Regions from separate parts of the Agromyces ramosus genome, predicted to be linked through region 2. Evidence: predicted binding sites of a transcription regulator. Region 2 holds the regulator's gene; the other holds the start of a gene.
The links. The regulator HspR, encoded in region 2, represses chaperone genes until heat shock. The targets are predictions, from matches to a motif close to AAGTTGAGTCNNNNNGACTCAACTT.
Positions count from the first base shown of each region.

Region 1: the regulator HspR is predicted to act here: its motif matches at 3,250-3,274, upstream of QFZ26_RS05825 (Hsp20/alpha crystallin family protein).

Region 1 covers NZ_JAUSYY010000001.1:1,248,803-1,256,456, forward strand. Annotated here, with positions in the region: gene QFZ26_RS05815 (5'-3' exonuclease) at 1-903, opposite strand, end outside; gene QFZ26_RS05820 (DUF885 family protein) at 973-2,634, opposite strand; gene QFZ26_RS05825 (Hsp20/alpha crystallin family protein) at 2,764-3,210, opposite strand; gene QFZ26_RS05830 (LLM class flavin-dependent oxidoreductase) at 3,353-4,177, shown strand; gene QFZ26_RS05835 (FUSC family protein) at 4,217-5,245, shown strand; gene QFZ26_RS05840 (DUF2207 family protein) at 5,382-6,482, shown strand; gene QFZ26_RS05845 (alpha/beta hydrolase family protein) at 6,501-7,193, shown strand; gene QFZ26_RS05850 (HNH endonuclease) at 7,223-7,528, opposite strand; gene QFZ26_RS05855 (excinuclease ABC subunit UvrA) at 7,618-7,654, opposite strand, start outside.
Region 2 covers NZ_JAUSYY010000001.1:1,573,090-1,580,743, forward strand. Annotated here, with positions in the region: gene QFZ26_RS07395 (sensor domain-containing diguanylate cyclase) at 1-1,148, shown strand, start outside; gene QFZ26_RS07400 (DUF7882 family protein) at 1,199-1,501, shown strand; gene QFZ26_RS07405 (DUF7882 family protein) at 1,545-1,859, shown strand; gene QFZ26_RS07410 (hypothetical protein) at 1,900-2,169, shown strand; gene QFZ26_RS07415 (EAL domain-containing protein) at 2,161-2,937, opposite strand; gene QFZ26_RS07420 (class I SAM-dependent methyltransferase) at 3,059-4,189, opposite strand; gene QFZ26_RS07425 (hypothetical protein) at 4,294-5,010, shown strand; gene QFZ26_RS07430 (heat shock protein transcriptional repressor HspR) at 5,020-5,436, opposite strand; gene QFZ26_RS07435 (DnaJ C-terminal domain-containing protein) at 5,446-6,432, opposite strand; gene QFZ26_RS07440 (nucleotide exchange factor GrpE) at 6,531-7,196, opposite strand; gene dnaK (molecular chaperone DnaK) at 7,199-7,654, opposite strand, start outside.

The DNA of each region.
Region 1 (7,654 bases), 320 kb from region 2:
CACGCGCGGCATCGAGCCGCCGAGGTTCCACTCGGCCGCGAACGCCTCGGCCGCGGCACGCCGGTCGCCCTGCACCGGACGCAGCTTCGCGTCGAAGTCGCCGAGCTCGAGATCGCGGACGACCTCGACGACCGTCGGGGCGACGGCGAGGTAGGGAGCAGCGGCCGCGAACTTCGCGCGCATGGTGGCGGACATCGGCGCCGAGGCATCGGCCGCGGCCTCGATGATGCCGTCGAGATCGATGAACTGCTGCAGCAGCGACGCCGCCGTCTTCTCGCCGACGCCTGCGACGCCCGGCAGCCCGTCGGAGGCGTCGCCGCGCATCACCGAGAAGTCGACGTACTGCTGGGGCAGCACGCCGTACTTCGACACGACCACCGAATCGGTCAGCACCTCGAGTCGGCTCATGCCGCGCGCGGTGTAGATGACCCGCACGGATGCCTCGTCGTCGACGAGCTGGAACAGGTCGCGGTCGCCCGTCACGACGTCGACGGGCATGCTCGCCCCGGTCGCGAGCGTGCCGATGACGTCGTCGGCCTCGTGCTGCGCCGCACCCACCCTGGCGATGCCGAGCAGCTCGAGGGCCTCGCGGATGAGCGGGATCTGCGCCTCGAGCGGATCGGGCGTCTCTTCGATGTCTGGGCCACCGGGCACCACCGCTTCGACGCGGTGCGCCTTGTAGCTCGGAATGAGGTCGACCCGCCACTGGGGCCGCCAGTCGTCGTCCCAGCAGGCGACGAGGTGGGTGGGCTCGAACTCGGTGACGAGCCGGGCAATGATGTCGAGCAGGCCGCGCACCGCGTTCACCGGCATGCCGTTCGGTGCCTTGAGACTGTCGGGCACACCGTAGAACGCGCGGAAGTAGAGCGAAGCGGTGTCGAGGAGCATCAATCGGTCGGCCACACCGCGATCTTGGCACGGCCCGCCGTCAGTGCGAAGCGTCGGCGCGCCCCGCTGCGGTGCACTCCGCGTTCAGGGAAGCGACTCGAACCACGGCCCGGCGGTGTCGAGCGCGTCGACGTCGGACCGGTCGCCGAGCAGCTCCCAGCGCTGCAGTGACAGCGGCACGTTGCCGTTGCGCCACACGAAGTCGTGGAACTCGCGCAGCGAGAACGCCTCGCCCTTCGCCACCACCGCGTCGGCGAGGAGGCGCTGCACCTCTTGCTTGCCGACGTGGTACGACATCGCGAGTCCGGGCGTCGCGACGTAGATCGCGGTCTCTTCGGTGGCCGTCTCGACGTCCATCGGCACGAGCCGCACGAAGAAGTCGACGGCTTCGTCGAGGCTGAAGACGCCGGTCGCGAGGTTGACGTCGACGACGACGCGGAGTGCCCGCAGCCGGATGAAGTTGAACACCGTCGTCTGCGAGTGCGGGGCGTCGGCGAAGAGGCCGGCCGTGAGCATCAGCTCTTCGTTGTAGTGCGCGATGCCCTCGTTGGCGACCGAGTCGGTGTAACGGCGGCGGATCGCACTCGGGTGCGCCCAGGCCAGCGCGAGCTGCTGGCTGTGGGCGCCCTCGTGGATGATGCCGAGGCGAGGGTCGCGCGCGTTCGCCGCGTCGAAGTACGGCAGGTCGGGAACCGGTTCGCGCACATATGAGACGGCATCGCGCTCACGGCGCGTGTCCCCCGTGAGGTCGTCGGTGACGCCGAGGAAGGCGAGCGGGGCGAGGTAGGGCGGATACGCCGCGAAGAAGTAGTGGCGCAGCGAATCGGGCTGGCTCAGCAGGCCCTCGCCGTCGTAGAACGCGCGCACGCCTGCTTCGGCCGCCGACTCGTCGGCGACGAGCGCGTCGATGTCGGCGGCGAGCGGGGCGGGCGGCACGTCGCGGTGACGGTTGCGGGTCACGGTCTCGCCGACGACACTGCGACGGTAGTCGTGCAGCGCAGCGCGCACGAGCTCTTCGGGGTCGGCGGTCACGAGCGCGACGTGCCGCAGGAACCACACGAACGCCTCGCGACCGACGATGACGTCGGGCCCGAGCCGGCCGGCGCCAGCAGCCTCGACGAGCCAGTCGCGGTAGCGGGTGAGCGACGCACTCGCGGCCGGCTGCGCCTCGGCGAGCGCGGACCCCGTTGCCGTGTCGACGAACGACGCGAGGGCCTCGACCGATTCGGCCAGACGCGGCCCGATGCCCTCGAGCGACGCGGCGGCGACCCGTGCGAGCGTCGCGACTCCCGCTCGCTCGAGGTTCGCGATCGCCTGGTCGACGGCGGCCGGCATGGCCGCGAGCACGTGCACGAGGCCGGCCTGACGCCCGGCATCGAACGGCGGGGGCGCGAGCAGCAGGTCGAACCACGGCCCGAGGATCTGCGAAGTGAGGAACACCGCGTCGCGTTGCCAGTTGCGGAGCACGTCGAGCTCCCAGTGCACGCGCGCGAGGGCGGACCCGAGGAGGCGGTGATCGATCTGCGCCCCGATCGGCGAGCTCGACGCATCGGTCGCCCGCCATCGTTCGATGAAGCCGTCGAGCTCGCGCCGCTGCGCCGCCACACCGTCGGGATCGAACCGCGGCAGCCAGTCGGCGGGCCGTTCGATGCGCGGGATGTCGTCGGCGGAGCGGAACGAGTTCACGGCTCGCCAGGCCCAGAACTCGGTGCCGAGGCGTTCGAGGTCAGCAGTGGTCGGCGTCATGGCCCCACGATATGCCCGGGCACCGACAGGCCATGAGCCTGCGGGAGCCCGCACGACGAGCCCCGCCCCGCCGTCGGCGGAGCGGGCTGGGTCGTGCCGTTCATGAGCGCCGCGGGCGCGCCGCTCCGGTCAGCTCGTCTCGGAGCCGGCCTTCGCGGTGACCTCGCGGTCGGCGTGCTGCGCGCTCTGGACCTCGACCTTGCGGGGCTTGGCCTGCTCGCTCACCGGGATCACGACGCTCAGCACGCCGTTCTCGTAGTGGGCGCTGATCGAGCCGGTGTCGAGTCCGTCGCCGAGCGCGATCTGCCGTAGGAACGAGCCACTCGGCCGCTCGCGCACGAGCCACTGCGTGCCCTCTTCGGAACGCATGGTGCGCTCCGCGCGGATGGTGAGCAGCTGCCCGTCGATGTCGACGTCGACCGAGCCCGGGTCGACGCCCGGCAGATCGGCGGAGAGCACGTAGTGGTCGCCGTCGCGATGCAGGTCGATCGGCATCACCCGGGGGCCCTGCCTCGAGTCGAGCATGCTCGCAGCGAGGCGGTCGAGCTCACGGAACGGGTCCCAGTACATGGCCATGACTACTCCTCTCTGTGGCCGCGGTGCGGCCGAACCCAAGACTTGAGCGACATCCGCTCAAGTACTTAAAAATTAGCACTCTCATGGGGAGAGTGCCAAGTCCAGGATGACGGATGTCCCGGGCTGCTGCTTCACTGGACGGATGCAGACCGACCTCGTGCTCGCACCCCTCGGCGCCGACCTCCCCGAACTGCTCGACGCCGCCCGAGCGGCAGACACGGGAGGGTTCGACACCGTGTGGACGTACGACCACTTCAGCGGACTCGTCGACCGCAAGCCGTGGTCGCGCGACCCGTTCGTGACCCTCGGGGCGATCGCCGCGACGACGTCACGAGTGAATCTCGGCCTGCTCGTCGCCAACCCGGCGAACCGGCATCCGGTGCAGCTCGCCTGCGCGATCAACTCGCTGCAGTCGCTCGCGCCCGGGCGCATCAGGCTCGGCATCGGTTCGGGCAGCTCGCCGAAGAGCCAGTGGTCGGCCGAGCACGCCGCGCTCGGTCGGCCGCTCCCCGGCGCGGCCGTGCGCCGTGCGATGCTCACCGAGACCGTCGCCGTGCTGCGCGCCGTCTGGCGCGGCGAGGCCTTCGACGGTGAGCACTTCTCGGCCGCGGCGGCGATGGCGGTCACCGACGGCGCCGAGCTGCCACCCATCGTGATCGGCGGCCGCACGGCCGAGACCATCGAGTACGCGTGCGATCACGCCGACGGCATGAACCTGCTCGCCGCCGATCTCGTCGCCGACGGGCAGCTCGACGATCGCGTCGCCGAGATCCGATCGCGCGCGCCCGAGGGGTTCGAGGTGAGCGTCTTCGCACCACTCGAGCTCGACCACCCGCTCGGCGGCGACCCCGAGCACTTCGCGACGCTCGGCATCGACCGGCGCACGCTCTGGGTGCAATCCCCCATCGATGCCGGGCAGATCGCCGCGATCGCCGCGAACCTCGCCACGAACCTCGCCACGGCCTGAGCACGCAGCCCGCTGAGCGCGCGGCGCTAGCCTGAGCACATGGCGATCACCGGCACCTTCCGGGCCTCGAAGCGGGTTCCGATCCTCCAGGTCGCGAAGGCCGCGATCGCGACGATCGCCGCGTGGCTCATCGCCGGTTGGCTGATCCCCGGGCCGCTTCCCGTCTTCGCCGCGATCGCGGCGCTCCTCGTCGTGCAGCCGAGCGTGAACCAGTCGTTCGGCAAGGCCATCGAGCGCAGCATCGGCGTGATCCTCGGCGTGGTCATCGCGACCGGCATCTCACTCGTGTTCGGGCAGAGCAGCTGGATCATCCTCGTGGCCATCGTGATCGCGATGCTGGTCGCGTGGGCGCTGAAGATGACGCCGGGCACCTCGAACCAGGTCGCGATCAGCGCGATGCTCGTGCTGGCCCTCGGCGCCTCCTCACCCGAGTACGCCCTCGACCGGGTGCTCGAGACCCTCATCGGCGCGGCGATCGGCATCGTCGTGAACGCCCTCGTCGTGCCTCCGGTCGCCCTCGCCCCTGCACGTCGCGACCTCGCGCTGCTCGGCGGTGAGCTCGCGGCATCCCTCGACCGACTCGCGAGCGCCCTCGAGACACCGCAGTCGTCTGCCGGACTCCAGCAGCTCATGCTCGAGGCGCGGCTCATGCGCCCCATGCGCGACGCGGCCGACGCCTCGATCGCCGACGGCGAGGAGTCGCTCACCCTGAACCCGCGACGCTCTGCGCACCGCACCGAGCTCACGGAGCTGCGGACCCTCCTCGACCGCCTCAGCCCGATCGTCACGCAGGTGATCGGGATGACGCGGGCCTTCTTCGACCACTACGACGCGGCACTCGCGGCCGAGCCGACCGTGGTGGCCATCGCCGAGCAGCTGCGCCGCGCCGCCCACGACGTGCGGCTCGCCGTGCACCTCGCCGACGTCGATCCCGAGCCGATGACGTCGGCGCTGCCGGCCCTCACGTCGCCGCTCGTGGTGTCGCCGCCGAAGTCCGAGCACTGGATCCTCATCGGCTCGCTCATGGAGGACCTGCGGCGAATCCGCGCCGAGCTCGTCGAGGAGTGACGGAGCGTCACGATCGTGGTTGACGGCGCGGTCGGCCTCCTCGGCGCACGGCGACCCGGGTCGGAACTCGCAGTACATGACGTGGACCGCATCCCATGGTTCCCGGCGACCGACGGCGGCTCCCTAGACTGGGCGCGTGCTCACCCCCGTCATCGTGCTTGCGATCGTCCCGGCGGTCCTCATCCTCGTGCTGGGGCTCATCGCGCGCGTCGTCGCCGCGCAACGGGTGACGCCGCGGGTCGTGCAGTACTCGCCCGAGCGCGGTTCGACGGTGCTGCGCGACGCGCTGCTCATCGATGCCGACCGGCGCGGGGCATCCGCCGCGCTCATCGATCTCGCCGTGAAGCGCAAGGTGCGCCTGATCGCCGGCACGGGCAAGCGCGAGCCGATCGGCGTCGAGCTCATGCCGAATGCGGTGCTCACGCTCGAAGAGGCCGCGCTGCTCGAGGTGCTCTTCGGTCCCGAGCACACGCCCGGGCGCGTGCGTCGCTTCTCGGCCGACCGCCGGGCGCTCGCCGGGCGCATCAAGAGCCTGCTCCTGAACACCGAGCACAGCCTCGCGCGCGACGGCCTCATCGCCGATCGCCGCGTCACCTGGCCAGGCGTGACGCTCACGGTGCTCGCGTACCTCGGCATGCTCGTCGAGGCGCTGTTCATCGTCATGACCCTGGTCGCCGCCGACTGGCCGGCACTCGTCGCCACGCTCATCGCGCTCGCCGCCACCATCGCGACGATCTTCGTCACCCCGTCGTCATGGCGGCGGTTCCTGCCGCCGGCGCAAGCGAAGCGCGAGCACCTCGCGGGCCTGAGGCAGTACCTCGTGCTCGCCGAGGTCGATCGGCTGCGGATGCTGCAGTCGCCGAGCGGCGCCGAACTGCGGGCGGCGCATGCCGCAGCTGCCGCGGTCGCCGGGTCGCCCGATGCGGTCGCTGCTCCCATCGAGCGCTTCCACCTGCACGAGCGCCTTCTCCCGTACGCCGTGCTCTTCGGACTCGAGCGGGAATGGCTCGCGAAGCTGAAGCTCGAGCACGACGAGCTCGCCCGCACGAATCTCGGCACGCTCGGCGATCTCGTCAGCTCGACCGGCGACGTCGTCGACGCGACCGCCGATCTCCTGCTGGCGATCGACGCGGCGGGCGGGGCAGTCGAGCTCGTGGCCGCGGTCGGCGACCTCATCGACGGCAGCGGCGCCGTGGTCGAGGGCGTCGGCGGATTCTTCGAGATCTTCAACGTCTAGTCCGGGGAGCAGTGAGGCATGACGACGCCCGAGCAGTCCATCGCGATCGAGATCGACGGCAGCCCGGTGTCTGGCGTGTACACGCGCCCCGACGCAGCCACGGCCACGATCGTCGTCGCGCACGGGGCGGGCGCGGGCTTGGAGCATCCGTTCATGTCGGGCTTCACGCGGGCGATGACCGGCCTCGGGTTCGCGACGCTCCGGTTCAACTTCCCCTACCGCGAGGCGGGTCGGCGCTTCCCCGACCGGCCGCCCGTCGCCATCGCGACCTGGCGCGCGGTGACGGATGCCGCCGCCGCGCGCGCTGCGGCCGCCGGAAGCCCGGGTGAGCCGATCTGGGCGTCGGGCAAGTCGTTCGGCGGGCGCATGGCGTCGATGGCCGTCGCCGACGGGATGCCGGCCGCCGGCCTCGTGTACCTCGGCTACCCGCTGCACCCGCCCGGCAGCCCCGAGAAGGCCCGCGACGAGCACCTTCCGGGCATCACCGTTCCGATTCTGTTCCTGCAGGGTCGCAACGACCCCTTCGCGATCCCGAACGAGCAGCTCGACGAGGTCGTGGCCCGCATCGGTCCCACGGCGACCCTGCAGTGGATCGAGAATGCGAATCACTCGTTCGAGGTGAAAGGGGCGAAACGCCCCGCCGCCGAGATCGGCGGAGGGCTCGCGATGCGCGTCGCGGAGTTCATCGGGGCCTACTCGCCGATCGAGTAGGGCGGCAGGGGCGGTGCAGAGACGCCGCCTCAGACCGCCTCGCCCGTGCCGCCGAACCGCAACGCCAGGGCGGCGCCGATCTGCCGGTGGCGGAGGAGGAAGGCGCGCTCGTCGAGCTTCTTGCGCCGGAGCCACGAGGTGACCTCGTCGTTGCACTTGCTGGCATTGCACGACCCGCAGGCCGGCGCGATGTTGTCGAGGGTGTAGCGCCCGCCGCGCGAGATCGGCAGGATGCAGTCGCGCTGCAGCGGCTTGTCGGCCACGCCGCAATACGCGCAGCCGTTCCATTCCGCCTTGAGCGCGGCCCACTGCTCGTCGCTCAGGTCGTGGGTCATCCGCGCCATCCGACGCGTGCGTCGTCGTGCGTAGGTGGCCTTGCGGCTCCGTTTGACCGCCATGGCGCCAGACTAGCGGCGCGCTTCGCTCACTTGCCGGCGTACGCGCCGACGCGTTCGCCGGCG
Region 2 (7,654 bases):
ACGGGACCGAGCTGCCCGTGTTGGTGAACGCGGTCGTGGTGACCGATGCAGACGAGCAGCCGGCGGGCATCCGGACCGCCGTCTTCGACGCCACGGAACGACAGGACTACGAACGTCAGCTGCTCTCGGCCCGTCGCGAGGCCGAGGCATCCGAGGCCCGGGTGCGGGTGCTGCAGGACGCGTCGAGCGCGTTCGGCGTCGCGACCTCCGCCCAGGAGCTCGCGGTCGCCCTGGCGGAGAGCGCACGCACCGCTCTCCGCGCGAGCAGTGCCGCCGTGCTGCTCACCGGCACGACCGGCGACCTCGCGCCGGCGGTCGATGACGAGACACTGAGCTCGCTGCTCGACGCAGGCCTTCGCGAACTGTCGGAGCAGGCCATCGAGAGCGGCGAGATCATCACCATCTCGAGCCTCGAACAGGCGGCCGCGATCATTCCGGGGCTCGATGACGCGCTTCACCGACAGCGCCTGGCCGCGCTCAGCATCGCGCCGCTCCGCTCCGACACGACGGCATCGGGCGTCGTCGTCGGATTCTTCGGTCGTGATCGGGCCTTCGACGACGACACCCGCAACATCCAGGCCGCACTCGCCCGCCAGGCCGCACAGGTGCTGCGGCGGGTGATCCTGCAGGAGGAGCTCGAGCACCGTGCCCTCCACGACCAGCTCACCGGACTGGCCAACCGCAAGCTGCTGCAGGAGCGGCTCGAGGCGGGCCTGTCGGCTGCGGCCCGCGGCGGCCGGCCCCTCTCGGTGGTGTTCGCCGACCTCGACGGCTTCAAGACGATCAACGACGAGCTCGGCCACCGGGTCGGCGACGAGGTGCTGGCCGAGGTGGCCAGCCGGCTTCGGGAAGCGGCCCGTGCCGGCGACCCCGTGGCCCGATACGGCGGCGATGAATTCGTCGTCGTCTGCGAGGACGCCGATTCCGACGCCGGCGTGGTCATCGCCGAGCGCTTGCAGCTCGAGGTGCGGCGACCGCTCGCCACCGTTCCGCCGGCCTATGCACTCGCCGCGAGCCTCGGGGTGGCGACCTGGAACCCGACCGGGCCCACACCGCCGAGTGCAGGAGCGATGTTGCGTGCAGCCGACGAAGCCATGTACATGTCGAAGCACGCCGGCCGCGACCGGGTGACGGCGGTGACGGTCTGACATGGCGACACGCACGATGCCGAGATCACGGCGATATTCGAAAGGGCGACATGGGAACGCTGAACTACGACTCCAGGATCACCGTCGAACTCGACGACCGCACACTCGCCCACCTGCAGCTGGTGATCTGGTCGAAGCTTCGCCGCGGCGAGCATTTCTCGTTCACCTGGACCGTTGAGTCGGCCACGCCCCGACGCACCTCGGTGTGGTGCGCGCCCAACATCCCGATGGTCTTCGAGTACGACCAGTCGGAGCCCGCGGAGCTCAATCCGCGCTGGATGGAACTGCTCACGAAGTCGGCCAACTCGGGAGCCGGCCTGCGTCTGCTGCCCGAGCCGGAGCCTGGATCGTGAGTGCCCACGTCCGTGAACGACCAACAGCACGAGGAGGACCGATATGGGAGTGCTGATCTACGGGTCGCGCGTCTCGGAGCTCGAGATCGAAGACCGCACCCTTGCGCACCTGCAGTTCGTCGTCGCAACGAAGTTGCGACGCAATGAGCAGTTCATGCTCACCTGGAATCATGGAGTGGAGCGAGGCAGCGGTCGCAGTGCGATCTGGATCAGCCCGTACATTCCGGTGCACTTCAAGTTCAACGGCGGGCGGGCCCCGAAGCTCAATCGGGCGTGGCTCGAGGCGCTGCTCGACGGCGCCAACAGTCCGGCCGGGCTGCATCCGATTCCAGAGGCCGGCGTCGGAGCGCCCGAATGACCGGCGCTCCTCAGCGCATTCGAGAGAACGGAGATGCGGCATGAAGATCAATCGCCTGACGGTCGACGGCAAGGACTACTTCCTGCCCGAATCGGTCGAGGAGCTGCGCGGCAAGATCCTCGCCGCGATCCAGGCCGGCGGCGGCTACGTCAACATCCCGCCGCTCCGCGACGGCCCCGGGATCGACATCCTGTTCTCGCCCGGGATGCCGGTGACCTGGACCCAGATCGACGTCGGCGGCGAGGCCGGCGAGAACGGCGGCGAAGCAGAGGCCGACGACGACTACGAGGATCCGTACAGCTCACTCTGAGCCGGTAGCGCCCGCGATCTCGGCGAGTCGGTCCGTCATGCGTCGCGGAGTCATGGGACGGCCGAACAGATAGCCCTGGGCACGGTCGAATCCCAGCGCTCGCACCGCCTGCCATTGCGGTGGCGTCTCGACGCCCTCGGCAACCGATTGCAGGCCGCGCTCCCTGGCGAACTCGACGAGGACCGCAGCATCGTGCGGGTCATCCGGAAGCCGCTGGATCACGGAGCGGTCGACCTTCAACTCGGTGACGGGAAGAGACCGGATGCGGACCTCGGCCTCGTCGATCGTGCGCACGTCATCGACGGACACCCCGACTCCGAGGCTCCGGAGCGCCGCGAGTGTTCCAGCGGCTGACGCCGGGGCCGGACGTGACTCCGTGAGCTCGAGCGTCAGCAGCGCGGCAGGCAGGCCGGACTTCTCCAGATGGTGCGCCACCTGTTCGACGAACCGTCGCTGCGAGAGCTGTGCGGCCGCGACGTTCACCGCGATGCCGATGCTGCGACCGGCGCGCACGAGTGCCGCTCCGTAACGGCAGGCGGCTTCGAGCATCGCGTCGCCCACGGCGTTGATGGCGTCGCCGGCTTCGGCGAGCGGGATGAAGACGTTCGGCTGGACGACGCCCAATTGCGGATGCTGCCAGCGGCTCAGTGCCTCGATGGCGACCACCAGTCCGCGACGCACGTCGACCTGCGCCTGGAACCTCGCGGTGATCTCACCCCGGGCGGCGGCGAAGCCCAGCTCGCGCGTGAGCGTCTGACGGTCGTGCATGGATCCTCCCCTGGCCGTCGCTATTGCGGGGCCGATGGAATTCTGCGCGGCACGGGGAATGAGAGCAAATGGGCGACAACAGGACGCTTGATGCGTATACTCCCGCTCCTGCGGTCCGACGTCATCGTGCTCGCTCCGACGCCGTGACGGTGAACTTGGCGTTGCGGGCGACCTGCCGGGTCGGTCCGACGACGCGCTCGAGCAGCGGTCGGTATCGCAGGTGCGAGTTCCACACGCACCAGAGCTCACCGCCCGGCTCGAGCACGCGCGCCGCATCGGCGAAGAGATGGGCGGCGATGCCCGTGTGCAGCGCGGCTTCGGAGTGGAACGGCGGGTTCAGCACGATGAGGCGCTCGCTTGCGTCGCCCAGCTGTTCGAGCCCGTCGGCCTGGGTCACGTGCACCCGGTCGGCGAGGTCGTTGGCCTCGGCGGTGAGGCGAGCGGATGCCGCGGCCGCCGCCGAGCGGTCGGTTGCGGTGACCCGCAGGGCCGGTCGCGTGCGGGCGAGCCACGCCGCCACGACACCCGTGCCGCACGCGAGATCGACGGCCGTCGGGGCATCCGGCACCGCAGCGTGGAGCTGCTCGAGCAGGAAGCGCGTGCCGATGTCGACGCCGGCGCCCGCGAAGACGCCGCCGTGCGCGACGACGGTCACGCCGAGGTCGTCGTGCCGTTCGCCCCGGGGCCAGCCGGGCGCGCCCGGCGAGCGCTGCGTTCGCGGTCCGCGGGCGGTGAGCACGCGCGACTTCTGCCGGGCGTGCGACACGTCGACGCGGTCGAACCAGGCGGCGAGCACCTCGTTCATCGCGAGGGACATGTGCTTGATGCGGCCGCCGGCGACGAGCACGACGTCGGATGACGCGGCGCCGGCCATGAGGCCGGCGAGCTCGTCGAGCCGATCGAGCGATCGCGGCAGTCGCAGGAGCACGAGCCGGGCGCGGCTGAAGAGCTCGGGACCGAGCGGCATCGGCCGAACGGCGCCGGCGAGGCCCGCGTGCTCGGCGTTCATGGCGAGCGCTCGGGCACCCGTGACGAGGTCCTGATGCACGCGGACGTCCCGCGCTCCCGCCGCCGCGGCACCGAGTGCGAGCGCCCCATACGAGTCGTCGACGACGACGATCTCGCCCGGTCCGGCATCGCCGATGAGCCCTGCCGCTTCATCGAGGATCAACCGGTCGGCGGCATCCGACGCCTCGAGCCCACGCCCCTCGACGTCGGGGCGGCGCCGCAGTGCGCCGAAGTCGAAGGGCATGCTCCAAGGGTACGCCGCCGCCCGCCGTCGAGCGCGCGTGCCTGATCACGCCGGATTTCTCTCTGGGTGCGGCTCCCGGCGGGGTTTGCTACCCTCAGTGCCGCATGCACGACGCACAGATCGGCGGACGACGGGCGGCGCGACGAGAGATCGCGACGCCCGTGCCGCGCACCCCGACTCGAACGCGTACGCCGAGGCGTTCGCTCGCGGCCGCGGCCGTGCTCTCGGTGCTCGGCATGCTCGCCGGCGTCGCCCTCGTGCCGCCACCGCAGGCCGGTGACGCGCTCCCCTTCGCCGCCGCGGATGCCCCGCACCTGGGTGACGTCCAGAAGCTCGACGTGGCTGCGGATGTCTCCGTCCCGGCCGTCTCGCACGAGTCGTACGTCGCCACGACCGGCGAGAAGACCCTCGTCGCCGGCGGCACGAACGTCGACTGGGCCAAGCTCGTGCTCGTCGAGGGCGGCTGGCCGCTCACCGAGGAGAACATCACGTTCATGATGCGCTGGATGCGGCAGGAGAACGGCCCCGACAACTGGTGGAACCGCAACAACCCGCTGAACAACGGGCAGGGTTCCGGCGGCGGCTCCGGGCTCGGCAGCTACCCGACCCTCATCGAGGCGGCCTACTACGCGGCCGAGAACCTGCAGTCGGGCCGCTACCCCGCGGTCGATGCGGCGCTCGCCCGCGGCGACTCCGCCGACGCCACCGCGCAGGCGATCTGGGCTTCGGCGTGGGCTTCGAGCCACTACGGGTACGGCACGCACTGGAGCTCGCGACCGTACGAGGTCGTCGAGGCGCCGCCCTCGGCCTGGGGCCGCTGAGCCCGCCGGCTACTCGCGCTCGAGCGGTCGCCAGACGACGACGGCGTTCTCGCGACGCACCCGGGTGCCGGCGCGGAGCGAGACGACCTCGCCTTGGGAGCCTGCGGCGAACACCCGCCGGCCGGGGCGGTTGAGCATCTCGTCGGCGAGTGCCGCCTCGAGCTCGCGCACCCGCGTGCGGAGGTTCGCGACCTCGTCTTCGAGCCCGAGCACCCGGCGGATGCCCTCGAGGCTCACGCCCTCACTCGAGAGCTGCGCGATCTCGCGAAGCTGTACGACGTCGCGCATCGAGTACCGCCGGGACTTGCCGGCGGTGCGCGTGGGCGAGACCAGGCCGAGCCGGTCGTACTGGCGCAGCGTCTGCGGATGCATGCCGGCCAGCTCGGCCGCGACCGAGATGACGAAGAGCGGGCTCATCTCGTTCATGTCCATGGCCTAGCCCTTGGCCTTCGCGATGAGCTCGGCGCGGGGGTTCTCGTCGGGCAGCTCGGCCACGAACTGGGCGAGCTTCTCTTCGGCGGACTTCGACAGGTGGGACGGCACCGCGACCTGCACGACGGCGAGCAGGTCGCCAGTGCCCTTGGAGGTCTGCACGCCCCGGCCCTTCACGCGAAGGACGCGGCCGCCCGGCGTACCGGGAGCGACGCGGAGCTTTACGGGGTCGCCCCCGAGCGTCGGCACCTGGATCGTCGCGCCGAGTGCGGCCTCGGCGAAGGTGACGGGCACGGTCACGCGGAGGTTGAGCCCGTCGCGCTCGAAGACCGGATGCTTGCGCACGTGCACGGTGAGGATCAGGTCGCCGGCCTCGCCGCCGTCGGGCGACGGGTGGCCCTTGCCACGAAGCTTGATCTTCTGACCGTCGGCGACCCCGGCGGGAATGCGCACCGTGATGGGGCGGCCGTCGGAGGTCTCGAGGGTGATCTGCTCGCCCTTGGTGGCCGTGATGAAGTCGAGCGTCGTGGAGGCGATGACGTCGCGACCCTTCGAGGGACCGCCGAACCCGCGATAGCCGCCCGTGGTCTGGCCGAAGCGCCCGCCGCCGAAGAGGCCGCCCAGCAGGTCGTCGTACTCGCCGCCCTGCTGGAACGTCTGTCGGCCACCGGGGCCGCCGCCGAACATGCCGCCGAAGACGTCTTCGAAGCCACCGCCGGCGCCTCCACCGCGCGGGGCGGTGAACCGGGCGCCGGACCCCATGGCGCGGATCGCGTCGTACTCCTTGCGCTGCTCGGGATCGGAGAGCACCGAGTGCGCCTCGCTGATTTCCTTGAACTTCGCCTCTGCAGCCGCATCGCCCGGGTTGGAGTCGGGGTGGTACTTGCGCGCGAGCTTGCGGTAGGCCTTCTTGAGGTCTGCGTCGCTCACGTCTTTGGAGACGCCGAGCAGCTGGTAGAAGTCCTTGTCGAACCAATCCTGGCTGGCCACCGGCACCCCCTCTCTCGAGTCCTGCTGAAAGTCTGTCTGAAAATCACGCCGGCCGGGTGGCGTCGGGCGTCCAACGCCACCCGGCCTGCGGGAGGTGCCTACTGCGGCGTCTTGACGACGACCTTCGCCACGCGAAGCAGCGTGCCGCCGAGCATGTAGCCCGTCTCCACGACGTCGGCCACCGTGTCGGTGTCGACCTCGTCGGACGGCTGCTGGAAGATCGCCTCGTGGCGCTGCGGGTCGAACGGCTCGCCCACCTCGCCGAAGGGCGTGAGGCCGAGCTTCTCGACGGCGCCGCGGAGCTTCGCCGCGATCGTCGCGAACGGCGCATCGCCCTCGAGGTCGCCGTGCTTCTCGGCACGGTGCAGGTCGTCGAGCACGGGCAGCAGCACCGCCACCGCCGCGCCGACCGCGCGCTCGCGCTCGATCTCACGGTTCGCCTCCGTGCGCTTGCGGTAGTTCGCGTACTCGGCGGTGACACGCTTGAGGTCGGCGAGGTGCTCGTCGCTCGGCTCCCGAACCTCGGCGTTCGCCGCGTTCAGGATGTCGTCGACCGTGAGCACGTCGTCGGCCTCGGCGTCAGCCGATTCCGTCGAATGGGATGCCGCGGCATCCGTCGCACCGTCGGCCGCCTCGGGAGCGCCCTGCTCGGGTGCCTCCTCGGCTGCGGCATCCGGCTGACGAACCTCACCCGTGTCGGGGTCGACCTTGCGCTTGTCGCGAATGACCGGCTCTTCGTGGTTCTGGTTCTGCTCGTCGGACATGGCTACTTCTTGTCTTCCTCGTCGTCGATGACCTCGGCGTCGACCACGTCCTCGTCGGACTCGGGCTCGCCCGCGGTGCCCGACGCGTTCGCGTCTTCGCCAGGGTTGGCCGAGGCGTCGGCCGCCTGGCTCTGCGCGTAGATGGCTTCACCGAGCTTGCCCTGCGATTGCGTGAGCTTGTCGAACGCGGTCTTCACCGCGTCGTCGTCTTCGCCGGCGAGTGCGCTCTTCAGCGCGTCGACATCGCCCTGCACCTCGGACTTGACGTCTGCGGGGAGCTTGTCGTCGTTGTCCTTGATGAGCTTCTCGATCGAGTACACGAGCTGCTCGGCCTGGTTGCGGGTCTCGGCGGACTCCCGGCGCTTCTTGTCTTCGGAGGCGTGCTCCTCGGCGTCGCGGACCATGCGCTCGATGTCCTCCTTCGGCAGCGAGGAGCCGCCGGAGATGGTCATGCGCTG